DNA from 2 places in the Pectobacterium sp. PL64 genome. Region 2 is predicted to be linked to the other one. Evidence: predicted binding sites of a transcription regulator. Region 2 holds the regulator's gene; the other holds the start of a gene.
What was found. The regulator LexA, encoded in region 2, represses DNA repair genes until DNA is damaged. The targets are predictions, from matches to a motif close to TNCTGTATGTACATACAGNA.

Region 1 (7,409 bases), 430 kb from region 2:
GCTGCAACATGCTTTGATATTGCGCCATCTGCTCATCTTCAGACGGAAATCCGCTTTGCAGCATAAACGGGATTTCCGTGCGGTACAGCCCCACGCCATCAACCTGATTGATAAAGCGTTTTTCGTGTTCAGCGCTGAGACCTGCATTTAGCATGACCTGAATACGTTCACCGCTTTTCAGTACGGCAGGCTGTTCCATTTCGCCTTCGGCCAGACGGGTCAGCTCATTTTCTTCCGTCAACAGACGCTGGTATTCCTGTACCAGCACGGGTTCAGGATCGACCAGCAGCTCGCCGCGATAACCGTCGATTATCAGCAGACGCTGATGCAGCAGATCGGGCTGGATATCCGCGCCCACCAGCGTCGGAATGCCCATGGCACGGACGAGAATCGCCGCATGCGAATTCGCGGCACCGTCATAGACAACAACGCCCGCCAGACGCTCCGGCGGCAGTTCAGCCAGCAGCGTAGCCGTCAACTCGTCCGCCACGAGGATAAAGCGCTCAGGCCACTGCCCCATGATTTGCGCGTTATCGTCGAGGTGGAACAGCAGACGTTGCCCCAACGCACGCAGATCGCCCGCCCGTTCGCGTAAATAAGTATCCTGCAAATTGGTGAACTGCGCGGCAAAGCGCTCGATCACCAGTTTCACGGCCCATTCGGCGGCATTGCCCGCATCCACTTCCTGAAAGAGTTCACGCTTGAGCCGCGCATCGTTCAGCAAGTGCGAATACAAATCGAAAATCGCCGCGCTCTCTTTCTGCGCGCTGGCGCTAAACCGCTTGCTGAAGCGGCGGAATTCCGCCGTGGCCTCTTCCAATGCCTGCGTTAAACGGGAGCGCTCACGCTCGCTGTCCAGACTCGATGCGGGGAAAACCTGTTCCAAAGAAGGCTGAGTACAATCCTGCCAGCCGGGGGCAATTGCCACACCGGGTGCAGCCACCAGCGCCTTAACGCGCGTCTGACGGTATTGACCGAAGAGCGTTTTTATCTGTGAAAGGGAAAGAATAGCGGCCATCTGCGTGGCCAGCGTCACCATGAACGATTCTTCGTTTTTATCAAACTGACGATGTTCACGCTGCTGCACCACCAGTACGCCCAGCAGGTGGCGACGGTAGATAATGGGAACGCCAAGAAAAGAGCGGAAATGTTGCTCTTTCACGGCGGGGATATATTTGAAACTGGGGTGTGTGCGAGCGTCGGCCAGATTGATGGGCTCAGCACGTTGCCCGACCAGCCCAACAATACCTTGCCCAAACGCCAGCGTAACCGTGCGCCCGCGCGGCTTTTTCAACCCGCGCGTTGCCATCAGGTAATAACATTGACGATCGTGATCGGCCAGATAAATGGAACAGACTTCCGTGTCCATAGCCTGACAGGTCTCATTGACCAGAATGTCCAGCGCATCACTAAGGCGGGCCGTTGCCGCAACGTTTTCGACAATTTCTCGCAAGCGCGTGAGCATAATGTGCCTGAATTACCCTCTTTTTCGCCGAGGACCGGATGGCGTAACCACCCGAGCCGCAACACTCTCCTGAAGCAGTATCACCGGATTGATAAATTCCTTCATCACGCGACGATACACATCTCGCTTAAAAGAGACGACCTGACGTACCGGATACCAGTAACTCACCCAGCGCCAGCCATCAAATTCCGGCGTGCCGCTGCTCTGCATATTGATATCCGACTCATTACACATCAACTGTAGCAAAAACCATTTCTGCTTTTGGCCGATACAGACCGGTTTTGTATCCCAACGCACCAAACGCTTTGGTAATTTATAGCGTAACCAGTTACGGGTAGATGCCAATACGCGCACATCCTTTTTTCTTAACCCGACTTCTTCAAACAGTTCGCGGTACATCGCCTGCTCAGCACTTTCACCGGGGTTAATCCCCCCCTGCGGAAACTGCCAGGAGTGCTGACCATAGCGCCGGGCCCACATCACCTGCCCCTGCCGATTACAAATTACAATACCAACGTTTGGGCGGTAGCCATCATCATCGATCACCGACTACCTCGATAAACATCAATGCAAAGATGACCTGATTGTTTCACACTCCCGTCAGGTGGTAAACCACTGCTTAGAAAGCATGTGATACGAATAAAAGTAAGATAACCCACAGATAAGATCAAAGTTATAAACATGTGAAGACCGGAATCGGCAATTTATTCACTTTTTCTGTGGACATCTTTGTGCAGAACCCATGAAGAAGTAAGTAAAACTCATTTTTCATGAAGAAAAAATATTAATGCGAATTAAAAAATAATTCTTTTTATTCATTAAATTACAAACCATTTCACGTAAAAAAGCAGCCCCTGATTTTTTGTTCAAATGGCATACAACGCAAGATTGGCGAAAGATCGCACTATGCCGATTTTATCCACAGGGAATGTCTCAAAGTCAGGCAATAAATAGGCAAAAACAGCAAAAAGGTCGGGAGTCAAGGCTGTAAATCGAACCAGTAATTCATGTTTATGTGGGTTATCCAAGAAATCTGTGGATAACCTAGTGTAAGATCCTGTTTATTGTCGGTGGCTATACGTGCACAGTTTGCAAAACGGTGTTAAGTGATCGCCATCACACTAAAAAAAAGCACTACGAATCATGCTATTATTGTTTTTCTCCACAGTCTTGCAGGCTGTGCACTGGTGTTCTCTATCTATTGTGTTTTTTTTGAGCGAAAAAATATCGGGCTATACGCTATGAATTCACCCACGGTTCACATGACTGCGCCGCCAAGTGAGCACACGTTGCTGGAACGCGCGCAATCCCTCGCGGGTTATAATCTCGCGGAATTAGCGGACATCGCCCGCCTGCCTATTCCCGCTAACCTGAAACGCGATAAAGGCTGGATTGGTATCTTGCTGGAGCGTTTTCTGGGTGCAAGCGCAGGCAGCAAGCCTGAGCAGGATTTCCCCGACATCGGTGTTGAACTCAAAACCATTCCTATTGATGAACAGGGCAAACCGCTGGAAACCACGTTCGTCTGCGTCGCACCGCTAACAGGCAACAGCGGCGTGACGTGGGAAAGCAGCCACGTACGACACAAGCTCGCGCGGGTACTGTGGATTCCGGTCGAAGGCTCGCGACACATTCCGCTAGGGGAACGCCGTATTGGCACACCGCTGATCTGGAGCCCCAATGAAGAAGAAGAGGAACAGCTGCGCTGCGATTGGGAAGAGTTGATGGACCTGATCGTGCTTGGTCGGGTAGAAAGCATCACCGCACGGCATGGCGAAGTGCTACAACTACGCCCCAAAGCGGCAAATAGCCGGGCATTAACCGAGGCGATTGGCGAATTTGGTCAACCGATTCTGACCTTACCGCGCGGCTTCTACCTGAAAAAAACCTTTACCGCGCCGCTACTAGCCCGCCACTTTATGCAGCTCAGCAGTTGAATTTCGTTAGCGCGATGTTCTATTAGCACGATGCTTCATCAGCGCCCCGCTTCATCGTACACTAGCCTTATACGCCGCACTCTATTACGCAGCAATCGTGCGACAAGGGAATCGTTCTGGGAAAAGCCTGACGCCGACCCAGAGTAAAAAACCAGAGCAAAAGGGACGCCAGCACACGGGCAGCAATGCGAAGTATGACGAGTATATTTTCACAACATCACACTTTCGCTTGCCTACGCCCTGAGCTGGCAGAGTATAATATCGTTTACGTTTCGTTTAAGGTGTATTGATATAATGTTTGATTGGATTGTTGATCCGAACGCATGGTTAGCATTGGGAACGCTGACTATTCTGGAAATCGTTCTTGGGATCGATAACATTATTTTCCTGTCTCTGGTTGTCGCCAAACTGCCTAAAGCCCAGCAAAACAAAGCTCGCCGCATCGGGCTGATGGGTGCGATGTTAATGCGTTTGGGACTGCTCGCTTCTATTGCCTGGGTCATGCGTCTGACCGACCCGCTGTTTACCGTCGCTGGCAATGAAATCTCCACACGTGACCTGATCCTGTTCTTCGGGGGACTCTTCCTGATCTGGAAGTCGAGTATGGAAATTCACGAAACCGTCGAAGGCGGTTCAGAAGACCATACTTCCAAGGTGTACTCTTTCTTTGGCGCGATTGTGCAGATCATGATGCTGGATATCATCTTCAGCCTGGATTCGGTAATCACTGCCGTCGGCCTGTCTGACCATCTGTTTATTATGATGGCAGCGGTCATTATTGCCGTTCTCGTGATGATGTTCTCTGCGCGCCCTATCGGCGAGTTTGTCGAACGCCATCCGTCCGTCAAAATGCTGGCCTTGTCGTTCCTGATCCTGGTCGGGTTCACCCTGATTCTGGAAAGCTTCGACGTTCACGTACCGAAAGGCTACATCTACTTCGCCATGTTCTTCTCAATGTCCGTCGAGGCATTGAACCTGTTGCGCAGTAAAAAAGAAAAAGCAGCACACTGATCGCCGCATCGCGAGCGCTCACGATAAAGACGTCATAATCAGGCGGCGACCTGCCGCCTGATTACACAATATTAATTCCCTCCCAACACATTTTTTCCATTATTCCTACGTTAACCTCCGCAACCATTTGCTAGACTCATCTGAAGTTTTGGCATTCATGAACGGGTTAATATGATGAAAGTACGGATGAAAATGGCAATCACACTGGCGTTATTATTCACTCTGGCAGGCTGTTCCAGTGACTATGTGATGGCGACAAAAGAGGGGCAAATGCTCCTGACGCAGGGAAAACCCGTGCTGGATAAAGATACCGGGCTGCTCAGCTATATCGATGAGCAAGGTAATCAGAAACAAATCAACAGCGATCAAATCTCCCAGATCGTGCAGCGCTAACGGCAACGTTAGCCCGATATTTTCCCCCATCGAACGACGCTCTTCGGCAAAATCCTGCTGAAGGGCAACAGAAGAGACTTCCCCACTCGCCACGGCTTCGTTTATAGTCGAATTCAGGTGTGTTTTCCCAAACTCATTGGAATCGCAGCAAATCATGCGGAAATGACGGGAAAAGCGCCTGCTATTTTCAGACATAAGGAAGCTGGCAATGCAATATCACCGTATTCCCCATAGTTCTTTAGAAGTGAGCATGCTGGGTCTTGGTACGATGACCTTTGGCGAACAGAACAGCGAAGCAGACGCTCATGCCCAGTTAGATCATGCCATTGCCGCAGGTGTTAACCTGATTGACACAGCAGAAATGTACGCCGTTCCTCCGCGCCCGGAAACACAGGGGCTAACCGAGAGCTATATCGGTTCCTGGCTGAAGTCCCGTGGCGGACGTGAAAAATTGATTGTGGCCAGTAAAGTCTCCGGCCCCGTGCGCGGAAACGATCACAGCATTAGGCCACAGCAGGCGCTGGACAGAAAAAACATCCGTGCCGCGCTGGATGCCAGCCTGCAACGCCTGAACACCGACTATATCGATCTCTATCAGCTGCATTGGCCTCAGCGCCAGACCAACTGCTTTGGCAAGCTGAACTATCAGTATACCGATGACAAACCGCAATACACTGAAGACAAATCGGTCGTCACGCTGCTGGAAACGCTGGAAGCGCTGAATGAGCAGGTGCGTGCCGGTAAGATCCGCTACGTCGGCGTCTCCAACGAAACCCCGTGGGGCGTGATGCGCTATCTGCATCTGGCGGAAAAGCACGACCTGCCGCGTATCGTGTCAATTCAGAATCCCTACAGCCTGCTGAACCGCAGTTTTGAAGTCGGCTTAGCGGAAATCAGCCAGCATGAAGGCGTGGAACTTCTCGCCTATTCGTCACTGGCATTCGGTACGCTGACGGGTAAATATCTGAACGGCGCGAAACCGGCCAATGCGCGTAACACGTTGTTTAGCCGCTTCACCCGCTATACCGGCCCACAGGCTCAGGCAGCGGTTGCCGAGTATGTGGCGCTGGCGCAAAAGCACGGTCTGGATCCGGCGCAAATGGCATTGGCGTTTGTGCGTCAGCAGCCGTTCGTCGCCAGTACGCTGCTGGGCGCAACGACACTGGAACAGCTGCAAATCAACCTCGACAGCCAGAACCTGACGCTGGACGGCGAGATCCTTGACGAGCTGGAAGCCATCCACCGCCGCTTCACGTTCCCGGCACCGTAAACGACAAAATCGGGGCCACAGGGTTCATCGGCATTTTGCCGTGTTCCGGCGTAAAAAATTATGCTGAGGAGATAGCTGGCTTCGGATGAGCCGCAGGACGCGGCGAAAGCTTGCGCCACGTCGGACAAAAACGTCAGAGACGTTTTGAACAGCACTTGTGCTGGCCCGAAGGGCGAGCCCCATTTATGGGGTGAGTAAACGTGTCGCAAGCGGTCCGTTAAGCCGGATATCGACGAAGGTACCGCGCCAGCGGCATAATTCCCGCCGAAAGCCTGGGGTCACGGGGCGAGCGGCGTTTGAGCCGTCCCGTGTCGGGCGCGTGCTACGAGGTAGCATGAAAATAACGGTATTGTGGCGCACGAAACTGTCTCTCAGTCTGCATAAAAATATGACTAACAAGCACTCAATTATGGTCGTCGCTACTTTTGGGCTGAAACAGCGGAATATCCTTGCCGGTGATATAACGCTTACGCAACCAAGACGATATCCCATCCATGACCATCACTATCGCGACTAAAATCAGCGTAATGAACATCACTACATCCCAGTTCCATAAGCGCATGTTCTCCGCATAGACCAGACCGATGCCTCCCGCGCCGACAAACCCTAATACGGCGGCAGAGCGGGTATTCGATTCAATCTGGTAGAGGCTGAGCGCAAGAATGATGGGGAACGACTGTGTGAAGATGCCAAAGCGGTGTTTTTGTAGCGCAGTGGCACCTAATGCGCTCAGGCCTCGTCCGGGTGAACGTTCGACGGCTTCGTGGCCTTCGGCGTAGAGCTTGCCGAGCAGGCCAATATCCTGCATCACGATAGCCAACAGCCCCGCCAGCGGCCCCAGCCCGACGGCTCGTACGAATATCAGCCCCCAAATGGCCATATCAATGCCGCGTATCATGTCCAGCAGGCACCGCACCAGCAGCGCAATTGGCCGTAGTCCGCGGCGCTGCATGATGTTACGCGCCGCAAAGAAGGAGAGGAGCAGCGCGATACAGGTCGCGGTTACCGTCCCCGCAAACACGATCGACAGCGTGATGGCAATTTGCGACAGGTAGTAACCAAAGGGCCAATTGAGAAAGTCATGCCAGACAAACATGCGTAAAAAATAGCGTCCCAGCTGCACCGAGCCATTGAGCCACTGCTGCCAGCTGATGCCAAAGGTCTGGAAAAAGAACAGGTAATACAGCATGACCGCCAGCGCCAGCAGTGCGATTCGGCGTAGATAGCGCGACTGTATGCGAAACAGGTCAGGATGCTGCTTTTTCAATTGATCGACATCAGGCGACGTCACGGTTCTCATATTACTTTCCTTCTACTACGCGGCGGCGTAAAT
Region 2 (7,409 bases):
CGCGCGTTAGTGAACGCTGGCGCGAGGCTAATAAAGCCGTAGAGCACAGGTTCATTGCGTTTGCTGCCGCAGAATTGTTGATACGCACCATGATATCCATAGAGATATCCTGCACCGTCGGCGTTAGCCAGCTTGGGCGCTGTGCCTCAATAGGATCGATCGCATCACGCCATTGCGGAACATGCTGGTTCAGGTAAGTTGTCAGCGGGAGTGGTTCACCGAAGTTCACGTACCCTTGGCCGAGATTACGCAGTTTGCGCAAACCGCGCACCATCTGCATAAAGCCTTCTTTTTCCTTCACCGCACCGCGCAGCTCTTTCGCATAGGTGCCGACTTCCATCACGTGCTCGTAACCGACATAAATCGGTACCAGCGTGATGGGGCGCGTACCGCCTCTCAGCATGGCCTGAATGGTCATCGCCAGCGTACCGGTTTTTGGCTCTAACAGCCGGCCCGTGCGTGAGCGCCCGCCTTCCATGAAGTATTCAACCGAATAACCGCGGGCAAACAGCTCACCCAGATATTCACGGAAAATCGTGGAATACAGCTTGTTGCCTTTGAAGGTACGGCGAATAAAGAACGCGCCAAGACGGCGGAAGATAGGACCTGCTGGCCAGAAATTCAGGTTGATACCGGCGGCGATGTGCGGTGGCACTAAGCCTTGATGGTACAGGACGTAGGACAGCAGCAGATAATCCATGTGGCTGCGGTGGCAGGGCACATAGACAATGCCGTGGCCATCCTGCGCCAACTGACGAACGCGTTCGGCGTTGTGGACGTTAATCCCCTGATAAAGGCGGTTCCACGTCCAGCTTAATACGCGATCCGACAGACGCACGGCTTCGTAGGAGAAGTCAGCGGCGATTTCTTCCATTAGCGCAATAGCGTTCTGCTGCGCTTTCTCAGTAGAAATCTTCTTACTGCGCGCCTCATCGTCTACGGCTTTCTTGATCGCTTTGGAATCCAGCAGCTTGTTAAATAGCTCCTGACGCACCGGCAAACGTGGCCCAACTGCCGCCAAACGTTGGCGAGAGAAGTGCATACGTGCGACACGCGCCAGTTTGTGGGCTATGGTTTTGTCAGTACCATGCTCGGTCGCCATATAACGTAGCGACACCGGGCTGGAGAAGCGGACAAAGCTGTCGCGGCCTAGCCACAGGACGGCGAAGAATTTCTCAATGCCGTTGAGCAAGCGCAGATGCGGTGTGGCCTGAGTGTGGCCTTCCCGACCCGGAGAGCGCCCAAACATCACAGAAACTGGCACCATCTGTACGTCTAAATCTGGATTGGCACGATGCAGATCCAGATAGTCGTGAAACAGCTTGACGGATTTCTGTTTGGGAACGTAATAGCGGAAGACGCGCGGCCCGTCATTAATAAAGACGTGGCTAGGAAGTTCGACGCCATTGAATTCGAACGACTGCGAGGGATCGGGTAGCCCCAATGCCAGGCATTTCGCACGTAGCGTCAAGAGATCCGCCTGAGAGTTATAAGGCAGAACATAGAGTATAGGACGTGAGGGATCTAACCCTAGCTCGACCACCGGATCTGCGGGAATAACTTTGCTCTTCACCAACAGTTTCAGTGGGAGATTCAATAATTTATAGTAAATTTTACGCCAACCTGACATAACAACATGGAGCCTCTTGTTAGCAATGCGCCGCAAGGATACCAGAAACTGCGCCGGAGATCTGTGGTGATGAGACAACGTAAGCGCGTTAAAATGCGAACTATTTTGCATAAATAGCGGAGGATAAATGAATAAAGCAACGGGGATGACCCGGATCATTAAAGCGACCGGTTATTCCTTTAAGGGGTTGAAGCAGGCGTGGCAGCATGAGGCGGCATTTCGTCAGGAAACGATACTGACCCTTGTCGGCGTCATTATCGCGTGTTTACTGCCGGTTACGCTGGTCGAAAAACTGCTGCTTATCGGGTCTGTGGTACTGATTATGCTGTTTGAGCTGGCCAATAGCGCCATTGAAGCCGTGGTTGATCGCATTGGTCTCGAGCACCACGAATTATCCGGTCGGGCGAAAGATATTGGCTCGGCGGCTGTCTTTGTTGCCATCCTGTTAGCCGCTGTCGTCTGGGGCAGCATCCTCTGGCAACATTTTGCCTGACGGCGCGCATAAATGAGTAAAAGTCAGGGGCTTTGCCGAGATCTCCATTCCCAATTGTGGCTTACCTGTATATACTCACAGCAAGACTGTATAAACAACCAGGGGGCGGAATGAAAGTATTAACAGCAAGGCAGCAGCAGGTTTATGACCTGATCCGCGATCATATTGCGCAAACCGGAATGCCGCCAACGCGCGCGGAAATTGCTCAACAGCTGGGGTTTCGCTCTCCTAATGCGGCTGAAGAGCATCTGAAAGCGCTGGCGCGTAAAGGCGTGATTGAGATTGTATCGGGCGCGTCTCGTGGTATTCGTCTGCTAATGGAAGAAGAGACGGGTATTCCTCTGGTTGGCCGCGTGGCCGCAGGTGAACCCCTGCTGGCACAGGAACATATCGAGTGTCACTATCAGGTTGACCCTGCGATGTTCAAACCTAGCGCTGATTTTTTGCTGCGGGTGAGCGGCATGTCGATGAAAGATATCGGTATTATGGATGGTGATTTACTGGCCGTGCATAAAACAGAAGATGTGCGCAACGGTCAGATTGTCGTCGCGCGTATTGACGATGAGGTGACGGTGAAGCGCCTGAAAAAGCAGGGCAATACGGTACACCTCCTCGCTGAAAATGAAGAGTTTGCCCCGATTGTTGTCGATCTGCGTCAGCAAAGCTTTTCGATAGAAGGCTTAGCGGTTGGCGTGATTCGTAACAGCGACTGGAGCTAACCATTCGCAGAGATGCACTGCTCGTTTGTCTGGGTCAGTGCATCATGTTCTGTTTGTTAATCTGCTAACCATATACATTTAGTTACATTTCGCGTGCGTTTTCTACTATCCCATTACCTCCTGTTTTTTCACCGCTTTTTGCGGTTATTTTCCCTTTATCAATGCTCGTTCCAGTTACAGATTCCTGATTTTTCATTCAAAGTAAAATATTCGACTATAATTTTTATCAAGGTAAGCATTTTTATCTTGATTGTGTGGCGATAGATCAGTTTGACGATCGAGTATTAGCCATCACATTTTGATAGCCCGGTAATCAAGGGAGACAGTGGCGAAGAGCACCGTCATGGTTCACAGAGTTATGATGCTGCTTACTGAATACATCTATTTATCTGAAACTGACGCATACGTCGGTAGTTACGATTTTTTATGCGAAATTCACCTAAGGTACGGAGATTCTTATGAATAAAGACCAAGCCAGCGGTAACTGGAAACAGTTTAAAGGTAAAGCGAAAGAGCAATGGGGCAAATTAACGGATGACGATCTGACGGTCATCGAAGGTAAACGTGACCAACTGGTGGGGAGAATCCAGGAGCGTTACGGGTACGAAAAAGAAGCGGCAGAGAAAGAAGTGAAACACTGGGAAGAGCACCACAAATATCATTGGTAGCTATCACTGGTCACCAAGGTGATGTATCCCCACAGAAAAAACGATAGCCCTTGGGCTATCGTTTTTTAATCGGAACGGTATGGTCGTGACCGCAATGGTCCGGCTGCTTGCATGATGCAACTTCCTGACAGCCTCCACACAAGCCGTGTGCTTCCACCACGCTGTGACGCAGCGTAAATCCCGACTGTTGCGCCAGACTACGCAGCGTTTCTTCCACACCTTCGGTTTGACGTTCTGTAACCTGCCCGCAGCGGTCGCAGATGAAAAGGGCAGACGTGTGACTGTGGTCTTCGATATGGTGGCAGAGCACGTAGCTGTTGTTGGATTCGACGCGGTGAATGAAGCCTTGTTCCAGCAGAAAATCCAGCGCGCGATAGACAGTCGGCGGCTTCGCCTGAGGTTCGGAAACGCGCAGCAGGTCCAGCAGGTCATAAGCGCTGATAGCACCGGACTGCTGTGCCATAAGGCGTAAAACCTCTAACCGCTGTGGCGTGAGACGCACAGCGCGCTGCTGACAAATCTGTTCAGCCTGGGCAAGAAGTTTGTCCTGTTTGGTTGAATCCATTGTCATATCACCCTGACGCATTGAGGAACAAGACGGATATCTTACCACGACTGAATAAAAACGCCGAACTGGCGGCGTTTTCCTGTGAAGACGAGGATAGAAGCGCTATACGACCAGATCGATGAGCAGCGCCCGCAAAGGCGACTCTGCCTGTAGCGTCAACGCCGTTTCTTCCTTAATGAAGGCTCCGTCGCCGCAGTGCAGTGTTTCACTGTTCTGATTGCCTTTTACCGCCATTGAACCGTGGATCAGTTGGAGGTACGCCTGATTTCCCTTTAGCGCGATGGTGCTTTGCTCATTCTGCTGGAGATCGACATGATGCACCCAAACCTGCTGGCGCAGTTGCAGGCTATTGTGTTCGCCTTCCGGTGAGGCAAGCAGTGTATGGTTTACTGAATTCAATCCCATGCGCTGCAACGGGCTGTTCTCGCGGGTCTGGCAGGCATTCAGCCATAATTGCAGCCGCGTCAGCGGCTTGTTGGCGTTGGTATTATGTTCGCTATAGCTGACGTTTGGCTGCGTGGAGAGCAGCAGCACATCTCCGGCTTTGGCCTGAATGTGGCCGCCGTTGCTGTCGCGGTATTCCGCTTCGCCCTGAAGAATAATGTTCAGAATATCAACCCGTGGGTAGGTTCGCGGCTGGAATGATGCCCCCGGTGCCAATACTTCCTGATTGAGCACGCGCAGAGACGCGTAGCCCAGCAGCTGTGGGTCAAAATAGTGACCAAAAGAAAAGGTATAGCGCGCCTGCAACCAGCCATAGTCGGCCTGGCCGCATTGCCCCGCTGCTCTTCGTGTGATCATAATTGTTATCCCCCCCAGAGAATTATTTATTGAACTGATAGTAATTGTGTGGACGTTGGATTGTTAGCTAGTTAATCTGGTGGGTATGTTCAAAATTCCTGAATGAGTACGAAGATGGCGAAAGAACGAGCATTGACGCTGGAAGCTTTGAGGGTGATGGATGCGATCGATCGTCGTGGCAGCTTTGCCGCTGCGGCAGACGAGCTGGGTAGGGTGCCTTCGGCGCTGAGCTATACCATGCAGAAACTGGAAGAAGAGTTAGATGTGGTGCTGTTCGATCGTTCTGGACATCGTACTAAATTCACGAATGTCGGGCGGATGCTGCTGGAACGTGGACGTATTCTGCTGGAGGCTGCAGATAAGCTCACGACGGACGCAGAAGCGCTGGCGCGCGGTTGGGAAACGCATCTGACGATTGTGACGGAAGCGCTGATTCCTACTCAGCGAATTTTCCCGTTAATCGATAAACTGGCGCTTAAAGCCAATACGCAGGTATCGATTCTGACGGAAGTGCTGGCCGGGGCGTGGGAGCGTCTTGAGCAAGGGCGCGCCGATATTGTGATTGCGCCAGACATGCATTTTCGCGCGTCTTCTGAAATGAATACCCGCAAGCTGTACACGATGAATAACGTTTATGTCGCCAGCCCAGATCATCCAATTCATCAGGAGCCTGAACCGCTGTCGGATGCAACTCGGGTGAAATACCGTGGGATTGCGATGGCGGATACTGCGCGCGAACGCCCGGTACTGACCGTGCAGCTGTTGGATAAACAGCAGCGTCTGACGGTGAGTTCGCTGGATGATAAACGGCGTGCGCTACTGGCGGGATTAGGCGTCGCGACCATGCCTTACCCAATGGTTGCACAAGATATTGCAGAAGGGCGTTTGCTGGTAATTGGGCCTGAGCATCAGATGGAAAGCCAGATTATTATGGCGTGGCGGCGAGACAGCATGGGCGAGGCGAAATCCTGGTTCCTGCGTGAAATTCCAAAACTGCTGAACCAGCCCTAAATCCCGCGCTTTTTGCGGCAAGGTGTGGTTCCGCACCTTGCCGCACTGTTCACTACTTCACTACTGCGTAGCGAAAATCGACAAAACCCTAGTATAAATCGACAAACGTCTTATCGCGATGGTGAGGCTGGTTCAGATCTTGTTCTGGACCCAGCGAAATCACACCATGCGGATTAATCGTGCCGTGGCTACGATAGTAGTGGTGACGAATATGCGCCATATCGACGGTATCGGCGATGCCGGGCATCTGATAAATATCACGCAGAAAACCGAACAGATTGGGATAATCGCTCAGGCGGTATTTATCGCATTTAAAATGCGTGTGATAGACCGGATCGAAACGGATCAAGGTCGTCCACAGCCGCAGGTCGGCTTCGGTTAACTGCTCACCCGTCAGATAACGCTGTTTTGCTAAAATGCTTTCCAAATCGGAGAGCGCGGCGAAAACGGTCGTGGCGGATTCATCATAGGCTGACTGGCTTGTCGCAAAGCCGGCTTTGTACACACCGTTGTTGACCTTGTCGTAAATCCAGCCGTTCAATTCGTCAATCTGAGCGCGTAGCGCCTCTGGATAATAATCTCCCGCCGTTGCTCCCACGCCATCAAAAGCGCTGTTCAGCATGCGGATGATATCGGCAGATTCGTTACTGACAATGGTGTGCTGCTCGGTATCCCACAGGACAGGCACGGTCACCCGACCGCTGTAGTCTGGCATAGCGTGCAGGTAGAGCTGGTAGAGGAATTCGTGCTGATAGAGTGAGTCACCCGTTGCGGCTTCAAAATCGGTACCGAACGTCCAGCCATGATCGAGCATGAGCGGATGAACCACCGAAACGGCGATATGATCGGTTAACCCTTTCAACTGTCGCATGAGTAGCGTGCGATGTGCCCACGGGCAGGCGAGCGAAACGTAGAGATGATAACGGCCGGACTGAGCAGGAAAGCCACCTTTGCCGGTGAGGCCGGGTGCGCCATCGGGCGTTACCCAGTTGCGGAATGCGGATTCTGAACGCTTAAAATGGCCGCCGGTAGATTTGGTTTCATACCAGGTATCGTGCCATACGCCGTCAACCAGTTGTCCCATAAATCCTCCCGTTAGTGAGTGATGATAAAACAACGGCAAGCCTTATCTGCTTGCCGTCTCATTCGTTATTCGACTATTAAGTGTAGTACAGGCCGGAAAAGGTTCGTCTTACCACTTTTTGCCCAGCAGGCGGTCGATACTGAATGCGCCTGGGCCCGTTACCGCCAGCAGGAGGTAGCCACCAGCGATGGTCAGGTTTTTCATGAACATCAGTTGGTTCATGCCTTCTGCAAAGTTAGAGTGGAAAATCAGAGCAGTCAGCAGCGTAAAGCCTGCAGTGAACAGCGCGACGGTACGCGTCAGCAGACCGAACAGAACCGCCAGGCCACCACCCAGTTCCAGCAGAATGGTCAGCGGCAGCAGGAAGGACGGTACGCCCATCGCCTGCATATATTGTTGTGTGCCTGCATAGGCATCACCCAGCTTACCGTAACC

Region 1: a site for LexA is predicted at 2,449-2,468, ahead of mutH (DNA mismatch repair endonuclease MutH). Genes of this name have one in related genera too.

What each region holds. Positions count from the first base shown of each region.
Region 1 covers NZ_CP092070.1:488,730-496,138, reverse strand. Annotated here, with positions in the region: gene ptsP (phosphoenolpyruvate--protein phosphotransferase) at 1-1,465, opposite strand, end outside; gene rppH (RNA pyrophosphohydrolase) at 1,478-2,011, opposite strand; gene mutH (DNA mismatch repair endonuclease MutH) at 2,707-3,402, shown strand; gene HP572_RS02185 (TerC family protein) at 3,697-4,413, shown strand; gene HP572_RS02180 (YgdI/YgdR family lipoprotein) at 4,588-4,806, shown strand; gene HP572_RS02175 (NADP(H)-dependent aldo-keto reductase) at 5,015-6,076, shown strand; gene phnE (phosphonate ABC transporter, permease protein PhnE) at 6,480-7,376, opposite strand; gene phnE (phosphonate ABC transporter, permease protein PhnE) at 7,378-7,409, opposite strand, start outside.
Region 2 covers NZ_CP092070.1:63,162-70,570, forward strand. Annotated here, with positions in the region: gene plsB (glycerol-3-phosphate 1-O-acyltransferase PlsB) at 1-1,630, opposite strand, end outside; gene HP572_RS00270 (diacylglycerol kinase) at 1,758-2,123, shown strand; gene lexA (transcriptional repressor LexA) at 2,234-2,842, shown strand; gene HP572_RS00280 (CsbD family protein) at 3,301-3,510, shown strand; gene zur (zinc uptake transcriptional repressor Zur) at 3,566-4,075, opposite strand; gene HP572_RS00290 (pirin family protein) at 4,181-4,879, opposite strand; gene HP572_RS00295 (LysR family transcriptional regulator) at 4,994-5,890, shown strand; gene HP572_RS00300 (glutathione S-transferase family protein) at 5,979-6,974, opposite strand; gene HP572_RS00305 (DoxX family protein) at 7,083-7,409, opposite strand, start outside.